One region of the Pelomonas sp. SE-A7 genome, then DNA from elsewhere that is predicted to be linked to it. Evidence: predicted binding sites of a transcription regulator. Region 1 holds the regulator's gene; each other region holds the start of a gene.
What was found. Region 1 encodes sigma-54, which starts transcription at its own class of promoters, with help from an activator protein. Its sites were predicted from a motif close to TGGCANGNAANCTGCTTT; they were not measured.
Positions count from the first base shown of each region.

Region 2: a site for sigma-54 is predicted at 6,244-6,261, ahead of xdp1 (exosortase-dependent surface protein XDP1). Genes of this name have one in related genera too.
Region 3: a site for sigma-54 is predicted at 5,551-5,568, ahead of QT382_RS11105 (PEP-CTERM sorting domain-containing protein). Genes of this name have one in related genera too.

Region 1 is NZ_JAUASW010000001.1:2,889,875-2,897,867, forward strand. Features, by position in the region: gene QT382_RS13030 (SPOR domain-containing protein) at 1-350, shown strand, start outside; gene QT382_RS13035 (thiol:disulfide interchange protein DsbA/DsbL) at 395-1,048, shown strand; gene lptA (lipopolysaccharide transport periplasmic protein LptA) at 1,128-1,757, shown strand; gene lptB (LPS export ABC transporter ATP-binding protein) at 1,772-2,527, shown strand; gene QT382_RS13050 (RNA polymerase factor sigma-54) at 2,549-4,054, shown strand; gene QT382_RS13055 (THUMP domain-containing class I SAM-dependent RNA methyltransferase) at 4,110-5,372, shown strand; gene QT382_RS13060 (16S rRNA (uracil(1498)-N(3))-methyltransferase) at 5,376-6,110, opposite strand; gene QT382_RS13065 (DUF6265 family protein) at 6,146-6,610, shown strand; gene QT382_RS13070 (YCF48-related protein) at 6,661-7,993, opposite strand, start outside.
Region 2 is NZ_JAUASW010000001.1:1,336,650-1,344,642, reverse strand. Features, by position in the region: gene QT382_RS05990 (pseudouridine synthase) at 1-353, opposite strand, end outside; gene QT382_RS05985 (P1 family peptidase) at 361-1,320, opposite strand; gene QT382_RS05980 (DUF3617 domain-containing protein) at 1,320-1,859, opposite strand; gene QT382_RS05975 (acyl-CoA dehydrogenase family protein) at 1,908-3,017, opposite strand; gene QT382_RS05970 (acyl-CoA dehydrogenase family protein) at 3,030-4,208, opposite strand; gene QT382_RS05965 (isoaspartyl peptidase/L-asparaginase family protein) at 4,352-5,329, shown strand; gene xdp1 (exosortase-dependent surface protein XDP1) at 5,389-6,210, opposite strand; gene prsT (XrtA/PEP-CTERM system TPR-repeat protein PrsT) at 6,354-7,993, opposite strand, start outside.
Region 3 is NZ_JAUASW010000001.1:2,438,801-2,446,793, forward strand. Features, by position in the region: gene QT382_RS11075 (acetyl-CoA acetyltransferase) at 1-327, opposite strand, end outside; gene QT382_RS11080 (LuxR C-terminal-related transcriptional regulator) at 428-1,063, shown strand; gene QT382_RS11085 (M20/M25/M40 family metallo-hydrolase) at 1,206-2,708, shown strand; gene QT382_RS11090 (hypothetical protein) at 2,826-3,653, shown strand; gene QT382_RS11095 (SOS response-associated peptidase) at 3,724-4,548, shown strand; gene QT382_RS11100 (PEP-CTERM sorting domain-containing protein) at 4,627-5,190, opposite strand; gene QT382_RS11105 (PEP-CTERM sorting domain-containing protein) at 5,594-6,319, shown strand; gene QT382_RS21070 (ATP-binding protein) at 6,462-6,866, opposite strand; partial or broken gene QT382_RS21075 (histidine kinase dimerization/phospho-acceptor domain-containing protein) at 6,929-7,126, opposite strand; gene QT382_RS11115 (hypothetical protein) at 7,434-7,993, opposite strand, start outside.

The sequences.
Region 1 (7,993 bases):
CGCCAGCCCCGGCCGCCGCACCGGCTCCGGCGCCGGTCGCCAGCAAGGCCGTGGCCAGGACCGAGTCCAAGCCTGAAGCCAAGGCCGCCGACGCCAAGGCAGCGTCAGCCGACCCGTCGATCTACTTCGTGCAGGCCGGCGCCTACCTGAAGACCGACGACGCCGAGGCCCAGCGCGCCAAGCTGGCCTTGCTCGGCCATGTGGCCAAGATCTATGAGTTCGAGCAGTCGGGCCGCACCGTCTACCGGGTCCGCATCGGCCCCCTGGATGCCCGCGACGAGGCCGAAGGCCTGCAGAAGAAGCTCGAGGGCTCGGGCGTCGAGGCCAACCTGGTCCGCGTGCAGCGCTGAGCCGCCGCCCTCCCCATTCCCTTCCCCTTACAGAGGAAAGCTCCATGAAGCGCCGTGATTTCTCCGCCCTCGGACTCGCCGCCCTGGCCGGCAGCAGCGCCTGGGCCCAGGGCGGGCCGGTCGAAGGCAAGCATTACAAGCGCCTGGGCAACCCGGTGCCGACCACGCCCGGCAAGATCGAGGTGATCGAGTTCTTCTGGTACGGCTGCCCGCATTGCTATGCGCTGGAGCCGATGCTGCGTGAATGGGTCAAGCAGCTGCCGGCCGACGTGGCCTTCCGCCGCATCCATGTGGGCTTCCGGCCCAACATCAAGCCGCACCAGAAGCTGTTCCTGACGCTGGAAGCGCTGGGCAAGTCCGAGGAGCTGCAGGGCCGGGTGTTCGAGGCCTTCCATCGCGAACGTGTCGACGTGGAAGAGGACAAGGACATGCTGGCCCTGGCCGTGCGGCTGGGCGTGGACCAGGCCAAGTTCGCCGCCATGTACAACTCGTTCGCGATCAACGGCAAGATGGCCACGTCCAACAAGCTGAGCGAGGCCTACAACATCGACGGCGTGCCGGCCCTGGGCATCGCCGGCCGCTTCTGGACCTCGCCCTCCATGGTCGGCGCCGCCGGCATGAGCGAGCAGGACATGGGCATGCGCGCGCTGCAGGTCACGAACGCCCTGATCCAGGGCGTGCGCAACGGAAAGCTGTGACGCATTTGACGCCGGCTGGGGCGGGGGCTGGCCCTAGAATGGCCTGCAATTTCTGTGCCGCGATTGCACCTTCCCTGCCATGCGTCTTCCTGCCCTGCCTTCCGCACTGCCGCTGCTGCTGACCGCCCTGCTGGTCGCGGCACCCGTGGGCGCCGCCAAGGGCGACCGCGAACGCGATCTCAGCATCAGCCATGACGAAGGCGGCCGCGCCGAGCTGGCCAACCAGCTGACCGAATTCACCGGCAATGTGCAATTGAGCCAGGGCAGCCTGCTGCTCAGGGCCCACCGGCTGCAGCTGCGCGAGACGCCGGACGGCTTCTTCCAGGCCAATGCCACGGCCAAGCCGGGCGAGCAGGTCAGCTTCAAGCAGGACCGCGACAAGCCGGGCGAGAGCATCGAGGGTTTCGCCGACCAGATCGACTACGACGGCAAGGCCGAGACCGTGCGCTTCACAGGCAATGCCGTGCTGCGCCAGCTGCGCAACGGCCAGGTGTTCTCGGAAACCGTGGGCAGCGAGTTCGTCTACGACAACCGCAAGGAAGAATTCCTGACCAAGGGCGGCGCCCATGAGCGCAGCCCCAACGGCCGGGTCCGCCATGTGTTCACGCCTAGGCTCGCCGCCGAGGCCGCTGCGTCGGCCGCCAGCAGCCCGGCCGTGCCGCTGAAACCCAGCAGCACCCTGCAGACCGCTCCGCGCAAGCCCCAATGAGCCTGGAGCAAGCCATGACCGCCGGCCAGCCCAGCCGGCTCGAAGCCGAGGGCCTGCAGAAGACCTACGGCGTGCGCCGCGTGGTCAAGAACGTGCATCTGGCCGTGGACAGCGGCGAGGTCGTCGGCCTGCTGGGGCCCAACGGCGCCGGCAAGACCACCAGCTTCTACATGATCGTGGGCCTGGTGCGCGCCGATGCCGGCGAGATCCGCCTGGACGGCGAAGCGCTGGAGCGCCTGCCCATCCACCGCCGCTCGCGCCTGGGCCTGTCCTACCTGCCACAGGAAGCCTCGATCTTCCGCAAGCTGACGGTGGAGGAGAACATCCGCGCCGTGCTGGAGCTGCAGCAGGACGAGAACGGCAAGCCCTGGACCAAGGCCCGCACCAACGAGATGCTGGACAGCCTCTTGCACGAGCTGTCGATAGAGAAGCTGCGCGACAGCCCGGCGCCGGCCCTGTCCGGTGGCGAGCGGCGGCGCGTCGAGATCGCCCGCGCCCTGGCCACGCAGCCGCGCTTCATCCTGCTGGACGAGCCCTTCGCCGGTGTGGACCCGATCGCGGTGCTGGAGATCCAGCGCATCATCGGCTTCCTGAAGGCGCGCGGCATAGGCGTGCTGATCACCGACCACAACGTCCGCGAGACCCTGGGCATCTGCGACCGCGCCTACATCATCAGCGAGGGCGAGGTGCTGGCCGAAGGCACGCCGGACGAGCTGGTCGCCAATGCCGACGTCCGCAAGGTCTATCTCGGCGAACACTTCCGGATGTAAGGCCGATGGCGCTGCACTGAGATGAAGCCCACCTTACAGGTCCGCCTCAGTCAGCACCTGGCGCTGACGCCCCAGTTGCAGCAGTCGATCCGGCTGCTGCAGCTGTCGACGCTGGAGCTGCACCAGGAGGTGGAGCAGATGCTGGCGCAGAACCCGCTGCTGGAGGCCGACGAGGAGTTCGGCAATGCCGTCACCGCGCCCGAGCTGAGCGAGATCCGCGGCAATGCCGCCGACGAGCCCGATGCCTCGCCCGCCGGTGAAGGCGAGACCAGCGCCGAGATCAAGGCCGAGGACTTCGGCACCACCGAGCGCGACGACTGGGAGAACGGCACCGAGGGCGACGACTTCGACGGCATCCGCGAAACCCCCGGCAGCAGCGCTCCCGCGGGCGACGACGACGGCGAGCGGCCCGAGTCCGAAGGGCCCGGCATCAGCCTGCAGGATCACCTCAAGCAGCAGATGGCCGGCATGTCGCTGAGCGAGGAAGACCGCGCCGCGCTGTTCGTGCTGATCGAATCGCTGGACGAGGACGGCTACCTGGCCGACCCGCTGGAAGAGATCGCCGCCGCCCTGGCCGGCGAGGCGGCCGACGCCGAGGAACTGGACGAGCTGCTGGACCGGCTCAAGGTGGCCCAGCGCTGGCTGCAGAGCATGGAGCCCACCGGCGTCGGTGCCCGCGACCTGTCGGAATGCCTGCTGCTGCAGCTGCGCGCCCGGCCGCGCAGCCAGGTGCAGGTTGTCGCCATCCTGATCTGCAAGAGCCTGCTTGAACACCTCGCCAGGCGCGACCTGCGCAAGCTGATGGCCCTGACCGGCGCCGACGAGCAGCTGCTGCGCGAGGCGCAGGCCCTGATCCAGAGCCTGGAACCCAAGCCGGGCCGGCAGTTCGCGCGGGGCGAGGCGGCGGCCGTCGTGCCCGATGTGATCGTGGTGAAGAGCGGCCGCGGCTTCAAGGTCATGCTCAACCCCGAGGTCGCGCCCAAGCTGCGCATCAACGAGCTCTATGCGCAGGCGCTGCGCCAGACCCGCGGCGGCATCAGTAACAGCCCGCTCGGCGGCCAGCTGCAGGAGGCGCGCTGGTTCATCAAGAACATCCAGCAGCGCTTCGACACCATCCTGCGGGTCTCGCAGGCCATCGTCGAGCGCCAGAAGGGCTTCTTCCAGCATGGCGCGCTGGCGATGAAGCCGCTGGTGCTTAGAGAAATAGCCGACGAGCTGGGCCTGCACGAATCCACCATCTCGCGCGTCACCACGGCCAAGTACATGGCTACGCTGCACGGCACCTTCGAGCTCAAGTACTTTTTCGGCTCGGGCCTCAACACCGAGGCCGGCGGCAATGCCTCCAGCACGGCGGTACGGGCACTGATCAAGCAATTCGTCGATGCCGAGGATCCGAACAAGCCGCTCTCGGACAGCTCGCTGTCGGAGATGCTGGAGGAGCAGGGCATCCAGGTGGCCCGCCGCACGGTGGCCAAGTACCGCGAGGCGCTGAAGATCGCGCCGGCCAATCTGCGCAAGGCGCTGTGAGCCGGGGCCTGGGGGACAATCGGCGCTTCTTTGCCTTGTCTCCTCTGGCCCGCCGATGTCCCGCCCCGAATCCCTAGAACTCTTTGTCTCCTGCCCCGGCGGTGTCGAACCGCTGCTGGAGGCCGAGCTGCGCGCCCTGTTCCCGCGCGGCCTGCTGGAGCCGCTGCGCGGCGGCGTGGCCGTGCACAAGGCGCCGGCCGAGGTGGTGCTGAGCATCAACCTGGAAAGCCGCCTGGCCCAGCGGGTGCTGGTCGAGCTGATCGAGGGCGGCTACCGGCATGAGGACGACCTCTATGCCCTGGCCCGCAAGGTCGACTGGACGCGCTGGATAGGCCCCAGCGAGACCATCAAGATCGACACCACGGCCCAGCGCTCGCCGCTGCGCAGCCTCAATTTCGCCACGCTGCGCATCAAGGACGCGATCTGCGACACGATCCGCGACGCGACCGGCGAGCGGCCCAGCGTGGACACCCGCGAGCCCGACCTGCCCGTGGTGCTGCACCTGAGTGAAGAGCGCGCCGCGCTCTACGTGGACACCTCGGGCGCGCCGCTGTTCAAGCGCGGCTGGCGCCTGGACAAGGGCGATGCCCCGCTGAAAGAGACGCTGGCCGCCGCCATGCTGGCGGCGGCCGGCTGGCAGGGCACGGCCGAGACCGGCGGCGCCCTGCACGACCCCTGCTGCGGCTCCGGCACCATTCCCATCGAGGCGGCCCAGATCGCCTGCGGCATCGCCCCCGGCCTGCAGCGCCGCTTCGCCTTCGAACGCCAGAAGCCCTTCGCCGCGCTGCGCGCCCGCTGGGCCGAGATGAAGCAGGCCGCAAAGGAACGCATCCATGCGCCGGCCGTGCCCATCTACGCCAGCGACGTGGCCTTCCGCATGGTCGACTTCGCCCGCCGCAATGCCGAGCGGGCCGGCGTGGCCCAGTACATCCAGTTCAACGGCGGCGATGCGCTGGAACGCCCGGCGCCCAAGCTGCCCGCGGGACTGGGCGGCACGCTGATGATGAACCCGCCCTATGGCGAACGGATCGAGGTGCGCGGCAAGGCCGCGGCCGTGCGCGATGCCTCGGGCTCGGAGCAGCGCGACGCAGACGACGACTTCTTCCCCCGCCTCGCCTCGCACTGGAAGCATGGCTACACCAGCAACGAGGCCGGCTGGACCGCCTGGATGCTGAGCCCGGACATGAAGCTGCCGAACAAGATGCGGCTCAAGGAATCGCGCCGCTTCCCGATGTGGAACGGCCCCATCGAATGCCGGCTGTTCCGCTTCGACCTGGTCAAGGGCTCGGCCCGCGAGAAGCGGGCCGAAGCCTCTTGAGCCTCAGCTCTTTTCGCTGAGGGCCAGCCAACCGAGCACGGCCAGCGGGGCCGTGTCGGCCCGCAAGATGCGCGGACCCAGCTGGGCCGCGACAAAGCCTTGCGCCCGCGCGGCCGCTTCCTCGGCCGGACTCAGGCCACCCTCAGGGCCGCTCAGCACCAGGGTCTGATCGCCCGGTACCGCCGTCAGCCTGGACAGCGGTTCAGCGGCCATCGGGCTCAGCAGCCAGCGCCGCTGCGAGGCAAGACCCGGCCCCAGGCTGGCCAGCCAGGCCGCCAGGCTCTGCACCGGCTCGATCTGCGTGACCTTGCTGCGGCCGCTCTGCTCGGCCGCAGCCACAGCCACACCCTGCCAATGGGCCTGCTTCTTGTCGGCCCGCTCGCCGGCCAGGCGCAGGACCGAGCGTTCGCTCATCAAGGGTTGGATGGCGGCGGCACCCAGCTCGGTGGCCTTTTCGACAATGCCGTCCATGCGGTCGTTGGCCGGCATCACCACGGCCAGGGTGACCTGCTGGGCCAGCTCGCGCTGCACCAGCTGGCGCGACTGCAGGTGCACCCGCACCTCGCTGCGGCCCATGGCCGCGACCTCGGCCTGGTATTCGAAGCCCGAGCCATCGAACAGCGTGACAGGACTGCCCGGTTGCAGGCGCAGGACCTGCACATGGCGGGCCGCGCCGGGGGGCAGGGACATTTCGGACTGGCCTTCCAGGGCCTGGTCGACGTAAAAACGCGGAGGCATGCGGGGATTGTCCCGCAGCCAGAACCGGAGTTCCCATGCGATCTGCGCTTGCCCTCGTTGCCCTGCTGCTGAGCGGCGCCGTCCAGGCCCAGGAAGCGGCCGCGCCACCGGCCTGGATGGCCGGCTGCTGGAAGCTGGAAGGCTCCGATGCCGGCTCGGCCGAGCAGTGGATGGCGCCAGCCGGCGGTCAGATGATGGGCATGTCGCGCACGCTTCGGCGCGGCAAGCTGGTCGAGTTCGAATTCCTGCAGATCCGGCCCAATGCCGAAGGCAAGCTGGAATATGTCGCCCAGCCGCAAGGCCGGCCGCCGACCGCCTTTGCGCTCAAGGAGCAGGGGCCGCAGTCGGTGCTGTTCGAGAACCCGCAGCACGACTTCCCGCAGCGCATCAGCTACAAGCGCGACGGCCTGCAGATGCAGGCACGCATAGAAGGCGAGCGCAACGGCAAGCTGCGCGGCATCGACTTCGCCTTCCGCAAGATCGCCTGCGACGGCGAGTGAGCCACGGCCCATTTTGAAGAACGGGCCGCCCCAGGGCGGCCCGTTGTCGTTCAGAACCCGCCGGTGGCGGTCACCAGCAGGGCGCCGGACGCGCCGCTGATCCAGATCGTCTTGGCATCGACGATGCTGATTTCGCCATAGCCCTGCTGGCCCGAGTTGGGCTGGGTGACCCAGGTCTTGCCACCGTCCGTGGTGGCCATCAGCAGGCCGCTGTCGCCGACCAGCCAGCCGCGCTGCGCGTCGAAGAACTTGATGTCGCGCACCGTGCTGTAGGCCGGGCCGACCTGGATCGTGGCCCAGTGCTCGCCGCCGTCGTTGGACTGCAGGATCGCCGCCGAGGTGTAGCCCGCGCCTATCCACAGCGTCGGCAGTCCGGCCACGGCGGTGCCGGCCGAGTTGCCTGCGGCCGCGGCCTGCCAGGTCGCGCCGGCATCTTTCGTGAACAGGTGCTTGCCGTCCTCGGCCACGGCGGCCCAGCGGGTGGCGTCGGCAAACAGGATCTTGCGGGTATTGAACAGCGCCCCCAGGCCTTCGATCCTGGTCCAGTTGTCGCCGCCGTCCTTGGAGACCACCCAGTAGCCCGAGTTCACCTTGCCCACGCCCAGCTGGGCATCGAAGAAAGTGAAGTCCGCCAGACCGGGGGCCGGCTTGAGCGTCCAGGTCGCGCCACCATCGGTGGTCTTGTAAAGGATAGTCTGCTCGATCAGCCAGCCGACCTGGGCATTGGCCAGCTGGACGATGGGGCGGTAGGCCGTGCCCACGCTGGTCTTCTCGCCCACGCGCCTCACGGTCCAGCTGCGGCCGCCGTCCTTGGTCTCGCTGAGCGTGCGGTTGGTGACGGTGATGCCGTGCAGCGCATCGGAGAAAGAGCTGCTGCGGGCGGCATCGGCATTGTCGATCAGGCCGACCTTGACCCAATGCGCACCACCGTCGCGAGTCTGGTGCACGGTGCCGTCGGAGGCCGTCAGCCACAGACTGACCGGGCCCTTGAGGGAGATATTGCCCCAGTAGGACGGCCCGCCGTCCGGTGCCGCCAAGTCGGACCAGGTACCACCGGCGTCACGGCTGACCCTGGCCGCCCTGGGGGTCGGGTAGAAGGGGCCGTCATAGGCGGGCCAGTAGCGATCCTGGAGCGCAAGCGTGCTTCCGTTCACGAGCACGACCAGCTGAGTCGGGATGTTGAGCTGGGGGTCGGTATAGAGATCGGTGCCGTACAGCCGCCAGGTCTTTCCATAGTCGGTGCTCTGCGCCGGGCGGGTGTAGGACACGCCGAACAGGTTCTTGCCATCGCTGCTGGAGGCCATCAGCGCCAGGTTGCCCACGATGGGATAGGGGCTGGCCGGTTCGCTCGGATCGCTGACCAGGGTCCAGTTCGCACCGCCA
Region 2 (7,993 bases), 1.6 Mb from region 1:
AGGCTGCCGTCGTCGGTCAGCAGCAGCAGGCCGGTTGTGTCTTCGTCCAGACGCCCGACCGGCTGCACGCCGCGCTCGCGCAGCGGCCCCGGCAGCAGGCTCATCACGCTGGGGTGGTGCTTGGGCTTTTGCGAGCACTCGTAGCCGGCCGGCTTGTTCAAGAGGATCAGGGCCTTCTCGTAGTAGGGCCAGGTCTTGCCGCTGACTTCGAAGACCAGGCCCTGGGGCTCGTAGTCGGCGTCCGGGTCGTCGATGACCTCGCCGTTGACCTGGACCTCGCCATGCTGGATCAGGCCGCTGCAGAGCCGGCGGGTGCCGAAGCCTTGCGAGAAAAGAATCTGGGATAGACGCATCGCGCGATTATCGAAGCTCCGACAGGGCCGGAATGCCGGGCAGGCCGGTGGCGCAGCGCACTGCGTGCAGCACGGCCTGGGCCGTGACCTCGGCGGCCAGCGCGCCGAGCCAACCGAGCTCGGCAGTGCGGCCGGCACCGCCGGTGGCCAGCGCAAACATCACGTCGCCGTCGCTGGGGGTGTGGACCGGGTTGATGCTGCGGGCCAGGCCGTCGTGCGACATCTGGGCCAGCTTGCAGGCCTGGGCCTTGTCGAGCTGGGCGTCAGTGGCGACAACGCCAATCGTCGTATTCGCCGCAGCCAGCAGCGATGCCGGTTTGCGGCCGGCCAGCAGGTCCTGCAGCGCACCGACCGGATGGCCGTCCGCGCCGCGCGTGCCAGCCAGCACCTGGCCGGTGGACGGATCGATCACGTCGCCCAGGGCATTGACGGCCACCAGCGCTGCAACGGTGATGCCGTCCAAGCACAGCGAGGCCGTGCCTATGCCGCCCTTCATCGCATGCTGGGCACCGAACAGCTTGCCCAGCGTGGCGCCACTGCCTGCGCCGACCGAGCCCATGACGGCATCGGCACCGGCAGCCTCGCAGGCGGCGTAGCCGGCCGCCGCATCGGGGCAGATCGACGGATCTCCCAGTCCCAGGTCGAACAGCACGGCGGCCGGGACTATGGGCACGCAGGCTGCACCGACCTTGAGCCCGTGGCCGCGTTCGCGCAGCCAGCGCATCACGCCGCCGGCTGCATCCAGGCCGAAGGCGCTGCCGCCCGACAGCAGCACGGCATGAACTTGCTGGACCGTGTTCTCCGGGCGCAGCAGATCAGTCTCGCGGGTGCCGGGAGCGGCGCCGCGCACATCGACACCGGCAACCGCGCCCTGCTCACACAGGACGACGGTACAGCCGGTGGGTCGGCGCGCATCGCTGAAGTGGCCGACGCGCAGGCCGGCCACGTCACCCAGGTGACCGGGCATCAGTGCTTGTGGGTGGCGGCCGGCTTGATGTCGCCGCAGTCGGACCCCAGCCATCGGGCCTCGCCGCTCATGCTCATGGCCTTGTCGCCGCGCTTGATGGCCAGCTTGCTGGTGTAGTGCTCGGGGCTGTCGAAGGTGAATTCACCGTCGCCTTCAGAGGCCGGGTCGGTGCAGACGAAATGGGTGCGCACGGTCTTGCCGTCGCGCTTGACCTCATGCTTGCAGCGGCCCTGGTCCTGCACCGGCATCTCGTGCTTCTCGGCCTGCTCCTTGCTGATGCAGGTCTTGATGCTGATGACGCCATTGGCCATGCCCATCTGCATGCCGCGCTGGCCCATCATCTTTTCCATCATCTGGCGCTGCTCGGCCGGCATATTGGCCATGGCCTTCTGGGCCTGTTCCATCTTGGCCTGCTGGGCCGGGTCGAGCTGGGGCTTCTGGCTCATTTCCCACAGGCCGGGCTTCATGCCCTGGGCCTGGACGGACAGGGCGGCACAGCCCAGCAGCACCAGGAGAAACGCTTGCTTGTTCGACACCATCGCTGGCTCCTCGAGAAGGGACCCGACGAGTGTAGGAGGCGCGCGGCCTCAGGCAAAGACGCCGGCCTGGTCCTGCATGCGGCTGCTGACCTCGGCCAGGTGGTGCAGGCCGTCGCCGAACTGCATTTCCATGGTCGTCAGTCGCTTGAAGTAGTGACTGCCGAGGTATTCGTCGGTCACGCCAATGCCGCCGTGCAGCTGCACGCATTGCTGGCCGACATAGCGGGCCGACTGGCTCAACTGAAGCTTGGCCTGCGACAGCGCGCGGCGCCGTGCGGCTGGCTCGTCGCCCAACTTGAGCGTGGCGAAGTAGCTCATGGACCGGGCCAGTTCCAGCTGCATCTTCACGTCGGCGATGCGATGGCGCAGGGCCTGGAAGCTGGCGATGGCCACGCCGAACTGTTTGCGGGTGTTCAGGTATTCCACCGTCACGGCCACCAGCTTCTCCATTGCGCCCACGCCTTCTGCGCAAAGGGCAGCGATGCCGATGTCCGCCGCCTGCTCCAGGACGGCGAGTCCCTGGCCGGGGCCGACCAGCTCCACGGCGGTCGCCTTGTCGAGGCTGAGCTCCGCGGCGCGCGAGCCGTCCTGCAGGCTGTAGCCGCGGGTGAGCACGCCTGGCTGGCCCTTCTGGACGAGGTAGATCGCGATGCCCTTGCCGGTCTCGGCCGGCACGATGAAGGCATCGGCCTGGTCGCCGCAGGGCACCAGGCTCTTGCTGCCGCTCAGGACGCCGCCTTCGGCTCGGGTTGAGCAACTGTCCAGGCGGTAGCGCTTGCCTCGCTCCTGATGGGCCAGCACGACCAGGGCCTCGCCACCCGCAATGCGCGGCAACCACTGGGCGCGGATGTCGGCACCGGCATGGCTGAGCACGGCAGGCGCGATCAGCGAGGCCTGGGCATAGGGCTCCATCACCAGGCCCCGGCCCAGCTCTTCCATCACCACCATGGCGTCGACCGGGCCAAAGCCCATGCCGCCATGCTCCTCGGGCACGGCCAGGGCCGTGAGGCCCAGACCGACCAGGCCGTCCCAGGCTTCACGCGAGAAGCCACCGACCTTGACGATGCCGCGGCGGTGCTCGAAGCCGTAGTCCTTGTCGACCCAGCGGCGCACCGCGTCGCGCAGCGATTCCTGGTCTTCGGTGAAATCGAAATCCATGTTCCTGTCTCCTCAGCCCAGCACCGTCTGGGCGACGATGTTTCGTTGCACTTCGTTCGAGCCGCCGTAGATCGTGGTCTTGCGGTAGTTGAAGTAATGGGCGGCCAGCGGCGCGCAATGGGCGGCGCCCACATAGTCACCCTGCCAGCCGGCTTCCATGGCCTCGTGGACGTAGGGCGTGGAGAAGGGGCCGCCGGCCAGCATCAGCAGCTCGGTGTAGCGCTGCTGGATCTCGCTGCCGCGGATCTTCAGCAGGCCGGCCACGTCCAGCGACTGCTTGCCCGACTTCTCGGCCGACAGCACGCGCAAGACCATCATCTCCAGGGCCACGATGTCGACCTCGAGCAGGGCGATCTGGTCGCGGAAGCGGCTGTCCTCGTAGACGCCCTCGGCCTTGGCCAGGCGCTTGAGCCGCTCCAGCTCGCGCTTGGCGCGGTTCACGTCGGCGATGTTGGTGCGCTCGTGGGCCAGCAAGTACTTGGCATAGGTCCAGCCCTTGTTCTCCTCGCCGACCAGGTTCTCGGCCGGTACCTCGACGTTGTCGAAGAACACCTCGTTCACCTCGTGCTCGCCGTCCAGCATGATGATGGGCCGCACGGTGACGCCCGGCGACTTCATGTCGATCAACAGGAAGCTGATGCCGGCCTGCGGCTTGACCGTCGGGTCGGTGCGCACCAGGCAGAAGATCCAGTCGCCGTATTGGCCGAGCGTGGTCCAGGTCTTCTGGCCGTTGACCAGGTACTTGTCGCCCTGGCGTTCCGCGCGGCATTTCACCGAGGCCAGGTCCGAGCCCGAGCCCGGCTCGCTGTAGCCCTGGCTCCACCAGACCTCGCCGCTCATGATGCCGGGCAGGTGGCGCTGCTGCTGCTCGGGGCTGCCGAAGGCCATGATGACCGGCGCCACCATCACCGGGCCGAAGGGCACGATGCGCGGCGCGCCGGCCAGGGCGCATTCCTCTTCGAACAGGTGGCGCTGCACGGCGTTCCAGCCCGGTCCGCCGAACTGCCTGGGCCAGGCCCAGCCGTGCAAGCCCTTGGCGCCCAGGATCTTGGCCCAGCGCTGCATATCGTCCTTGCTCAGGCGCAGGGCGTTGTGCACCTTGTGGCTGATGTCCTGCGGCAGATTGGCGGCCACCCATTGCCGGATCTCGGCCCGAAAGGCCAGTTCCTCGGCGGTGAAATTCAGGTCCATGACGGCGTCTCCAAAAGCTCGGCCCGCATTCGACGGCAGGCCCTGCGCGGGTTTTAGCACGACCGTTCGCATTTTCCTTGTCGCTGCCGGGACAAGCCAGGCATTGCCTACACTCGGCGGCCCCTGCGTCGACCGAGCCCGCCATGACAAGACCCGTTCCCGTCCTAGCCATCCATGGTGGCGCCGGCACACTGCTGCGCAGCAAGATGTCGGCCGAGCTGGAACTGCAGTACCGCGCCGAGCTGCGCAGCATCCTGCTGGCTGGCGAAGCCATGCTGGCTGGTGGCGCTGCGGCGCTGGACGTGGTCTGCGAGGCGGTTCGCAGGCTGGAGGAATGCCCGCTCTTCAACGCCGGCAAGGGCGCGGTCTACACGGCCGATGAGCGCCACGAGCTGGATGCCAGCGTGATGGAGGGCAGCACATTGCGCGCCGGCGCGGTTGCTGGTGTCAGCCGGGTCCGCAATCCGGTGCTCGCGGCACGGGCCGTGATGGACCAGGGCGAGCATCTGCTGTTCATCGGCGAGGCGGCCGAGCGCTATGTGGCCCATCTTGGGCTGGAGATGGTCGAGCCGGACTGGTTCGGTACGCCGCAGAGGTTGGCGCAGCTGCGCAAGGCCCAGGCCGATGCGCTGGGCGCGTTGCTCGACCACGATGGCCAGGCAGCCTCGGCCGCGCCCATCGACGAAGGAAAGAAATTCGGAACGGTAGGCGCCGTGGCACTGGATGCAGCCGGCCACCTGGCGGCCGCCACCTCGACCGGGGGCATGACCAACAAGCTGCCGGGTCGGGTCGGCGATTCACCGTTGATAGGTGCGGGCTGCTACGCCAGCGATGCGAGCTGTGCCGTGTCTTGCACCGGCACCGGCGAAGCCTTCATCCGAATCGCTGCGGCACGCGAGGTCGGAGCGCTGATGGAATACGCCGGCCTGTCCGTGGACGAAGCTGCCCGCCGGGTCGTCTTCGAGAAATTGGCACAAGTCGCAGGCAGCGGCGGCCTGATCGCGGTCAGCCGCGAAGGCGAGGTCAGCCTGCCCTTCAATACGGAGGGCATGTATCGCGGCCAGGTTCGCGTCGGTGCAGTGCCGCTGGTGGGAATTTACGGCGAGCTGGACTTGCAATGAAAAACGGCCCCGAGGGGCCGTCTTGTTGTTGTGCCGGGGTCAGACCGGCAATGTCGGGCTCAGCGAGCGGCGCGGCGGCTGCGGGCGATGCCGAACAGGGCCAGGCCAGCCAGGGCCAGGGTGCCGGGTTCCGGAACGCCGGGAGTCTTGCCGCCGATCGAAATCAGCTTGAAGGCGTCGACATTGGTGTCGCCGGTGTAGCCCGCCTTGACCGAATTCGCATTCGAGTTGTAGGCGCTGACAAACCACCAGGTCGACGAGCCGGTGCCCGACAGGTTGATGGTGTCTGTGCCCGGACCGGCCGGATTGTTGCCACCATTCTGGAGGTGGTTGACCAGCTTCCAGGAATTGGTGTTCAGCGAAGCGGCAGTTTCGTTGCCGAAAGTCGGCGAGTTGCCGACGCCGCCATCCCAACGATAGATCGAGATGTCTGCATCGTTGTAGCTGACGCCGCCGGTGTTGGCCGGATCGTCATTGCCGTCCCAGCCGATGACGATCTGCGACAGCGACATCGAGCCGGACAGCTGGATCAGGAAGCCTTCCAGGTTGCCGTAGTTGTCGGCAGCGTGCGGGCCGGTGTCACCCGAGACTTCGGTGCCGCTGACGATGCCGAAACCGTTCGACCCCCAGTTGTAGAGCTTGGTCTGGGCGAACTTGGAGCTGTTTGTATTGGCCCAGGCGCCGATGGTGGCCGTAATGCCGCCATTGGTGCAGCCGATGTTGCCGCTGGTGTAGCCGCTATTGGCCGGCACGCCAGTCGGGCTGCTGCAACCGCTGCCGGACAGGCTCCAGGTCGAATCTGCACTCGCGGGCGTCGCACAGAGCAGGCAGAACGAGCCAGCAACCAGGGCGGCAAGCTTGGGCAGCGTCTTCGTTTTCATAGGATCTCCGCGAAATGCATGGTTTTCGGGTATCTAGCAGCTTCTATGCCACCGGCAAAAACTCGTGTTGGAACAAGGGTCTAGCCGAATGATGCCGTGAATATGGAACGCAATGTAAACAATACCGACAAGTCGGACCACCCTCATTTAAGGGTGGCTGCCAATTCCTTGGCCTGGTTGGCACTTTCGAAGCTTTGGCGACTGGCATTGGCGAGTCTCAAGGCCGCCTCGACCTCGTCCTTGGCCTCGGCCTTGCGACCGGCCTGGGCCAGCACGGCTGCCAGGTGGTAGCGAATCTCCGGGTTGTTCGGGTCGCGGAGCCGTGCATCCCGCAGCAACTGCAGCGCCCGGTCACGCTTGCCCGCCAGGTGGTTGGCCCAACCGGCGGTGTCGATCAGGCTGGTTTGTCTTGGGGCCAAAGCCAGGGCCCGGTCGGCCAGCGCCAGGGCACCAGGGTCGCCCTGGCGCATCAGCACGTTGGCCAGGTTGTTGAGGGCCTCGACATCGTCAGGTCGTTGCTTGACCACGGATTCATAGCCTCGCCGAGCCGCCGCGAAGTTGCCGGCGCGGGCCTGCGAATCCGCAACCGCCTTGATGGCGACCACGTCGCTGGGGTGAGCCCGGATCCATCCGTCAGCCAATGCGAACGCCGGCTTGCTGTCGTCCTGGGTGACCAGCAAGCCAAACAGGCGCAAGAACGACGCGGTCGTCTTGTCGAGTTCGTGAGCCCTGCGCAGCGCCTCGACGGCGGCCTGCGTCTGCCCTCGCACCACGGCGGTGTCGGCCAGCAAGGCATGGCCGATGGCAAGCTTTGGATGCGAAGCGATGATCTGACGGGCCCGCTTCTCGGCCTTGGTCGAGTCTCCTTGGCGGAGCTCCACCACGGTCATCAGGCTCATGGCGGGCAGGTCGTCGGGCTGTGCACCCAGGGCCTTTTCCAGGCTGTAGGCGGCGCCGGGGAGGTCATTGGCCCGCAATTGCGCATCGGCGATGGAGACCAGGGTCACCGGCTCATAGCCGGCTCGGCGCGAGGCGGTGGTCAGCGTCGTACGGGCGCCGAGCGGGTCGTTGGTCGCCAATTGGGCCGCTGCATAGGCCTGCAGCGCCTCGACGTCTTCCGGCAGCTTGGCCAGCAGCTGCTTGGCGGCCTGCAGGGCGCTGGCGCCGTCACCGGATCGAAGATGCCAGGCGACCAGGGCGAAGTTCGGTCGGACCTCCCGCTGACTGGCAGCGTCGACGGCGCTGTTCAACCATTTCGGAACTTCATCGGTCTTGCCCCGGGCGTCTTCCAGGGCCGCCATCTCCAGCAGGGCGTCGACCAGACGCGGATACTCCTTCAGCAGGGCCGTCAGCTTCTTGTGGGCCGCATCGAAAGCCTTGCTGGTGATATCGACTCGCGCGAGGCCGAGCCGGGGCTCGACCATCTTGGGATCGAGCTTGGCCGCCTGCTCATAGGAGGCCTTGGCGCCGTTGAAGTCGCGCGCGGCCAATCTGGCCATGCCCTGGACGATCAGGGCGCTCGCGTTGTTCGGCTTGGCCTTGACGAGTGCGTCTGCCACCTTGAGTGCCTTGGGACCCTGGTTGCTCCGCATGTAGAGGTTGACCAGGGCCAAGCCAGCGAACACTTGGTTCGGATCGGTCTTGAATGCCTTTTCCAACTCGGTGATGGCATTGAGGCTCTGGCCTCCCTGCATCAGGCTAAGACCCAGGGCGGTGCGGAACTGCGGCGCGTCCTTGGCGTTCAGCGCTTCCTGCATCAAGGCGGTGGCCCGGCTATGACGTC
Region 3 (7,993 bases), 450 kb from region 1:
CACCACCAGGGCGATGCGCGCCCGGCCGGCCTCGATGGCATCGGCCGCCGCGTAGAGCGCCGCGGCACCGGACGCACAGGCATTCTCGACCCGCGTGGCCGGCGCCCAGCGCAGGCCCGGATCGGCCTGCATCACCAGCGACGAGGCAAAGATCTCGGGCACGAAACCGCCATTGAGCTGACCCAGCCAGACCCCGTCGACCCGGGCCCCGGCCAGGCCGGCATCGGTCAATGCGCCCTGGGCCACCGTGGCGATCAGGGCTTCGAGGTCGAGCGCGTCGAGACGGCCGAACGGGCTGTGCGACCAGCCGACGATGCAAACTGACATGATGCGATTCCTTCCGGCACGGATCCTGCTGATGCCGGCGGCATTGTGGGGAATCGCCCCGCTGCACGAAACACGTACAACTACGTCAGGACCCTTCCCGATGCCGCCCCGCCCGGAACCCGCCCGCCGATCTGCCGATGCCGCTGCCGACGTCGATGCCACTGCCGACGTCCAGGCCGGGGCCGACGTCGACGTGGGCACGCTCGCCCTCGCCTTCGACCATGCGCCGGTGGGCCTGTGCGTGTCGCTGGACCGGCGCATCCGCCGCTGCAACCGGGCCTTCGGCGACATGTTCGGCTACACCAGCGAAGCGCTGGCCGGACAGTCGCTGGCCCTGCTCTACCCCTCGCCCGACGAGTTCGAGCAGATCGGTGCCCAGGGCCTGGCCGTGATGCAGCAGACCGGCCGTTACAGCGACGAGCGCATCATGAAGCACCGCAGCGGCCGGCTGTTCTGGGTCCATGCCTCGGGCCAGTCGCTGCAGCGCGACACGCCGTTCGCCTGCGCCGTGTGGATGTTCGAGGACATCTCCAGCCGGCGCGCCGTCACCACCGACCTCACCGTGCGCGAACGCGAGATCGTCCGCCAGCTCGCCGCCGGCGCCAGCAGCAAGCAGATCGCCCGCGTGCTGGGCATCAGCCCGCGCACCGTCGAAGGCCATCGCGCGCGCATCATCCGCAAGGTGGGCGCCAGCTCGGCGAGCGAGATGGTGGCGAGGCTGGTGGGCCTGGTGTGAGCGGGCTCGGATCGGCGAACACAAGCGGGGGGCGGCAACCTATGATGCCGCGCCGAGCTTGCGCCGGCCTCGGACAAGGGGTCACCTCGCTTTGACCTGGCCCGCTCCTGTCGCTCGGCGTTGCTCGCAACAAGGGGAATCGATGAAGAGTCTGCACCTTACGCTGTCGGCCGGGCTGACCGCGCTGCTTGTTTCGCAAGCACTGCATGCCCAGACCTTGGACCGCCAGCAACTCGAAAAGGCGGTGGCCGCGAGGCACGACCTCACAGTCAAGGCACTGCAGGACTGGATCGCGCTGCCGACCATTGCCGCCGAGGGCAAGAACATTGCCGAGGGTGCGCAATACATGCGCCGACTGGCGCTCGATGCCGGGTTCCAGCAGGCGAGGATCGTCCCCTCAGGCGGCGTCTCGGGCGTGTTCGCGACGCTCGATGCCGGTGCCCCGGTGACGCTGGGCCTTTATTTCATGTACGACGTCAAGCAGTACGACCCCGCCGAATGGAGCTCGCCGCCGCTTGAGGGCCGGCTCGTCGAAAGGCCGGGGGAAGGCACGGCCATGATGGGGCGTGGCGCCATCAACCAGAAGGGGCCGGAAATGGCCTTCCTGGCCGCGCTGCATGCGTTCAAGGCGAGCGGACGCAAGCTGCCGGTCAACCTGGTGCTGGTGGCGGAAGGCGAAGAGGAAATCGCTTCGCCGAACTTCCCGACGATCGTCGCCGACCCGGAGGTGGCCGCCGCGCTCAAGAAGACGGTCGGCGTGTTCATTCCGACGTCCAGCCAGGACGCGCGGGGCCATGGCGCCATCTCGCTGGGCGCCAAGGGCGCGGTCGAGTTCCAGTTGATCGTTGGCAGCGAGACGAGCGACAAATATCCGAAGTCCGACATCCACTCCAGCAATCATGCGCGGATCGAGAGCCCGGCCTGGCGCCTGGTGAAGGCACTCGACACGCTGGTCGCGGCCGACGGCCACACGCCGGCGATCGACGGCTGGTTCGAGAACGTCCAGCCGCTCAGCGCGCGGCAGAAAGAGCTGATCGCGCAGCGCGTCGCCGCGACCAACGAAGCGGAGGTGAAGAAGGCCCTGGGCGTGGGCCGATGGATAGGCGACGAGGACTACCTGGCAAGCTCGTATCGCTTCCTTTCTCAACCGACCGTCAACATCCAGGGGCTGGTGAGCGGCTATGCCGGGGTGGGCGGCAAGACCGTCCTGCCCGGCCGTGCCGAGGCCAAGCTCGAGTTCCGCCTGGTGCCGAACATGAGCAAGGACGAGGCGGTCACCAAGCTCAAGGCCCATCTGGCCAAGCGCGGCTTCGACGATGTGAAGGTGGTGGTGAGCGGCGGCTACGGCCCCAACCAGACCAATGAGAACAGTGCCTTCATCCAGGCACAGAAGCGCGTCTTCGACCGGGCCGGGATCAAGTACACGCTGAGCCCCCGCAATGCCGGGAGCTGGCCCGGCGTCGTGTTCAACGGCGCACCACTCAACCTGCCGACCGGCCAGTTCGGAATCGGCCGCGGCAACGGGGCGCATGCCCCTGATGAGTGGTTCCTCATCAAGTCGACCCATCCCAAGGTCGCCGGCCTCGACGAGGCGACCATGCTCTACGTCGACTATCTCTACGAGATTGCCAAGCTGGGCCAGTGAGCCGCACGCCCCCGTCCTCCAAATCACCGACATCACATCCCCGCTCATCCGTCGAATTGCCTTGAAGGTCACGCACCCCGGAACCAAACTGGAACGGCAACCCCGGGGAGCCGCGCCATGCAATGCCCGAATCCCAGACTGACCACGATCCTGTGCTGCGCTGCTGCGCTGTTGTGCGCCTGCGGCGGTGGCGGTAGCGGCGCCGCCAGCGGTGCGCTTGCGGCCGCCCCGGGCGCCATGGCCCCGCCGGCAGTCACGTCACCCCAGCCGGGCCAGCCAGCACCGGCAGCCGTGGCGGGCACCTCGATCGTGGCCAATGTCTATCTGTATGCCGACGGCTACCCGGCGACCGACAGCTTCTTCTCGGGTCCGCCGGCCGGACTCAACGCCATGGCCTCGGTCTATGTGGGGGACTCGATGCGCGGCGGGGCGGTCATGGACGCCGAGGTGGTCGTCGACGGGAGGCGCCTGGTCTTTGACAGCGAGACGCAGGTGTATCGAGGCGCGCTCTCGGCCGACCTGGGCGCGATGGTCTCGCTTTCGGTCCGCGTCGGCAGCCAGGTCTTCACCGCCACCACCCGCCAGCTGGCCTCGCTGCCTGTGGTCACCTCACCTGCGGCGACCCACGCCGTGCCGGCCGGACAAGCGTTGACCGTCGCCTGGTCCGCTCCGACCCGGGCCGCGTCGTCCACGTCCACCAGCGAGTTCGCCTACAGCCTGTGGATCGGCGACGTCACTTCCGGCCGCCTGACCTGGATGTCGTGGGAGTCTGAAGTGGACGACGTGCTCGGGCCGACTTATGCCATCCCGGCTCGCGCCTTGACCGCCGGGCCGCACCTGCTGGGCCTGTCGGCTGCCGATTGCCGCCCGATCGCCGGCACGGTGGGCACGTCGGCGCTTTGCGCTGGCGTCGTCCGGACCGTGAGCATCGCGGCGATCCAGTGAGTGCGGGCCTCCAGCCCGCCGCAGGCGCGGGCTAGGATAGCGGCTCGCCTACGCGCCAGCCCCCGTCCGCATGTGTTCCAACTACAAGCCCGTGACCCTGCAGGATCGCCTGCTGGCCAACTTCGGCGTGGTGCGTCCGGACGAGGTCGATCCGCCCGAGATGGTGTCGCCCGGCGTCGGCGCCCCTTTCCTGATGCGGCCCGACCACAAGGCCGACCTCAAGGAGCGGGCCTGCTTTCTGGGCCGCTACGGTCTCTTGCCCGAATGGGCACAGGACCTGGCCTTCGGCCGGCACACCTACAACTGCCGCACCGAGACCATGCGGACCAAGCCGGCGTTTCGCAAGGCCTGGGCCTACGGACACCGCTGCATCGTGCCGGTCGAATGGCTGTACGAGTTCAGCTACGAGACCGGCGAGCCGGTGCGCTGGCTGATCCGGCATCGCACCGGTGAACCTCTGGGCGTGGCTGGCCTGTGGGGACTGTGGTTCGACCCGCAGGGCACCGAGGTGCTGTCATTCACCATGTTGACCGTGAATGCCGACGGCCACGGCATCTTCGGCAAGCTGCATCCTCCCGCCGACGAGAAACGCATGCCGGTGATCCTGTTCCGGTCCGATTACGACGACTGGCTGTTCGGCACGAACGAGCTGGCGGAGCGCCTGATCCGGCCCTATCCGGCCGAGCTGCTGGAATCGCAGCCCGATCCCCTGGCCTGGAAGCCGCTGGCCGAGCCCAAGTCCTGGCAGAACGAGCCGGACCTGTTCGAGGACGCCTGGCGCGATGCCGCCACCGACCCGGCGGCCCGCGCGATCAAGGCCCGCAGGAGCCGGGCCAGGCCCAAGGACCCACCGCTGCCGGACGAGCCTGGGCCGGTGACCGGCGACCTGTTCTAGGCGCGGCGCCTGGACGCCCGGGCCAAGGGCTTGACGGCGCAGGCCGCACCGAGCCGCAGGCCCGGTGCGCCGAATCGCTCAGGACTGGCGACGTCGCGCGACGGCCAGCCCAGCCAGGCCAAGGCCGACCAGCGCCAGCATGCCCGGTTCCGGCACCGACTGGTCAACGACTGCCACCTGACGAACTTCCAAGCCGTTGCCCTGGAAGAGCGCCGTCCAGCCGATCTGGGAGAACGTGTGGCTCTTGTTGTCGTAGAAATCTGCCTTGAAGCCGATGTCGAGACCGGTGAACTCGCGCGTGACACCGTCGCCGAAAAGTCGCTGGGTGATGCCGAGATGCGCGCAGCAGCTGCTGCTGTCTGCGATGGCGGCCGACCAGGCCGGACCGCTCTGCAGGCCGGTGAAGGTCAGCGAACCTTGCGAGGTGCCGAACGACGAGACGGTGTCCACGCCCAGCCATGCCTCGATGCTGCCCTGGCCGTTCCAGCGCAGCGCTTGGCCGGGCAGGAAGGAGATCGAGATCGTCACCAGATCCAGGTCGTTGACGGTCACGGCCGACACCAGGTCGGTGAAGTTCGCGGGTTGTTTCCAGGTGGTGCCGCTGATCTGGCTGTTCAGATCGAAGACCACCTTGGCGGTCACGGGTCCTGCCACGGCGGCCAACGAAGCACCGGCCATCAAAACGCTTGCAATCAAGCCTCGAATCAATCTCATGAGCACCTCAGGGCGAAAAACCCGAATCGTCAGCAATCACCGTGCCACCCAATGGAATCAAGGACATAGCTGAGGTTTCGTGCGCATCTGTAACGGAACCCGACGGCAATCGCCCAACAGGCCGCCGAAACAGGCTGAGCGGCGTCCTCAGCGAGCCCCGAGCCCGAGCCACCTGCCGGACAGATGCGTTCGGCCCCGCCGCCGGCTCTTGTCGAGGTGCTTTACATGCCGGCAGCACCGCCTTGCCGTCCGGTCTTCAAGTCCTTGAAAGCAATGGATTTTTCTTGTTGGCACCACATTTGCTTCGACCCTGGCTCGGAACCTGAGCCCCTTGCTCAACGGCAAGGGATTGCGTGTAACGACCTGGAGATCGTCCATGAACATCAAAGCCCTTCGCGCCGCAATCGCGGCGCTTGCATTGGCTGGCCTGACGGCTGGAGCGTCGGCTGGCGCCATTCGATCTGGAACCGTGATCGCGTCGTCGGCGTCGGCCTGCTGCGGTCTGGTCGCCAGCCTGCTGGTGGACCAGTCCGGCCTGTCCAGCAACTACGTCAACGGCGTGACCGACTTCGACACCTACCTGGCTTCGTCGCCGACCGCACTGGGCTCGTCGACGTGGCCGCTGTTCCCGGCAGGCTACTTTGCCTTTGCCGGTGCCGTCGTCGACATCGACTTGGGTGCTTCCTACACCCTCGCACGGCTGGCGATGTGGAACGACCACGACTACCAGGGCGTCGATGCCTTCCACCTGCTGATCTCCGACACCGCCGATTTCGCCGTCAGCAGCTCGCTGGGTGCGTTCAACGCCATGTACGGCAACAACGACAACAACTTGCTGTCCTACGACATCGGCACGCCGCATCAGGTGTTCGACCTGACGGATGCAACCGGCCGCTATGTGCGCGTCGTCTTCGATTCTGCGCACCAAGACACCTACATCAACCTCAATGAGATCGCGTTCGACACCGGCAGCGGCGAGAACCATGTGCCGGAGCCGGCCAGCCTGGCGCTGGTCGGCCTGGGCCTGGCAGGCCTGGTGGCACGCCGCCGTCGCTGAGCTCTTGTTGATCAAGACCTGAGCGCGCCTCCGCCAATGCGGGGCGCCCTTCGAGGCCGACGCCCTAGGGTTGTCGGCCTTTTGCATTCCATCGGCGACACGCTGCGCCGCTGACGGGGTCCCGCTAGGCTGGACACAGGCCTCAGGACAGTCGCAGCTCCGCCCTCAGTCCCCCGCCCTCGCGAGGCCGCAGCACCAGCGTGCCGCCCATGCGCTGCGTCAGGTCCCTGGCGATGTAGAGCCCCAGGCCCATGCCGCCGGTATGCCGGTTGCGTGAAGCCTCCACGCGGTAGAAGGGCTCGAACACCGACTCCAGCTTGTCGACCGGAATGCCCGGCCCGCGGTCTTCGATGGTGATGATGAAGCCGAGGCCACGCGGCTCGCGCTGCAAGCCCACCTCGGCACTGCCCGCATAGCGCAGCGCAGCGCATTGCCTATCAGGTTGCCCAGCACGCGACGCAAGGCCTGAGGCCGGATGGAGCGGATCAGCGCTTCGCCACCGGCCGCGCAAGTCACCTTCAGGCCCTGCTCCGCCAGGTCGTCGCACAGCGACTGCAGCAGCGCGGCCACATCGCAGGCCTGGGCCGGCTCGGCGGCACCGCTGTCGCCGCGGAATACTTCGAGCACGGTGTCGATCAAGGCATTGATCTCGCGGATGTCGGTCACCGACTTCTCCAGCGGATCACCCGTGAGGCCCAGGGTTTCCAGCCGCATGCGCAGCCGGGTCAGCGGCGTGCGCAGGTCATGCGAGATGGCGCTGACCATCAGGGCCCGCTGCGTGAATTGCTGGCGCAGCTGACGGGCCATGCCATTGAAAACCTGGGCCGCCTCGCGCACCTCGCGCGTGCCCTGCCTTTCGTCGAGCTGATGCGGTGCCGTGCCGCCGGACTGCGGGCCGTCGCCTGCCGCCCGATCGCCGACACCGTGGGTTCGTCGACCTTCTGCGCGGGCGCAGTGAGGGCTGTGCCCATCAAAGTCTCGCAATACCGACCTAGCCTTCAGGGCAAGCGCAGCACACCGTTCAGACCTCGACGCACCAACGCAACGCCCTTGTTTGAACTCCCGGGCACCTCGTCGCGCCTTGAGACCATTTGGCCAGCAGCGCCAAAATCCACTATAGACATGCCAAGCCGCAAATCAATTCATCGCGCCCAGAGTTAATTAGGCATCGCGTCTTATCATCGCCCCACAGCGCATCACACTCGGCCCGAGCTTGATTGGTAATGTATCGGCAGGCGCCCAGACATATTGCACACGAAATAGGAGTTTGACAAACCAGCAATGATGGAATATCTTCTTGCGGCACATAATAAGCAAGCAGGTCATCCACCCAATAGTCATACTCATGCGAATAGATTGGATCGGTAGGGTCCGGACCTTCCTCGAGCCCCAAAGAGTATGCAGCGGAGCTTCCGCCGGATCCGGTCTTGGCAATCTTCGAGTCGACAACTTTCGCCCTTACCATTGCCTTCATGAACCTATACAAATCGCGACCCTGAGTTCTATTGATAATTTCGACGGCTTTCAATGCGCGAGCTGAGGTTGTATCCTGAACAACGTCCGCAATACCCACTTGCCTCGATTCAAATCGAATCATATAGGGTGCCAACATTGTTGCTTGATAAAAGAATACCTTTCTGCGAGTATCCACCTGCATTGTGGAAAGACGCCCTT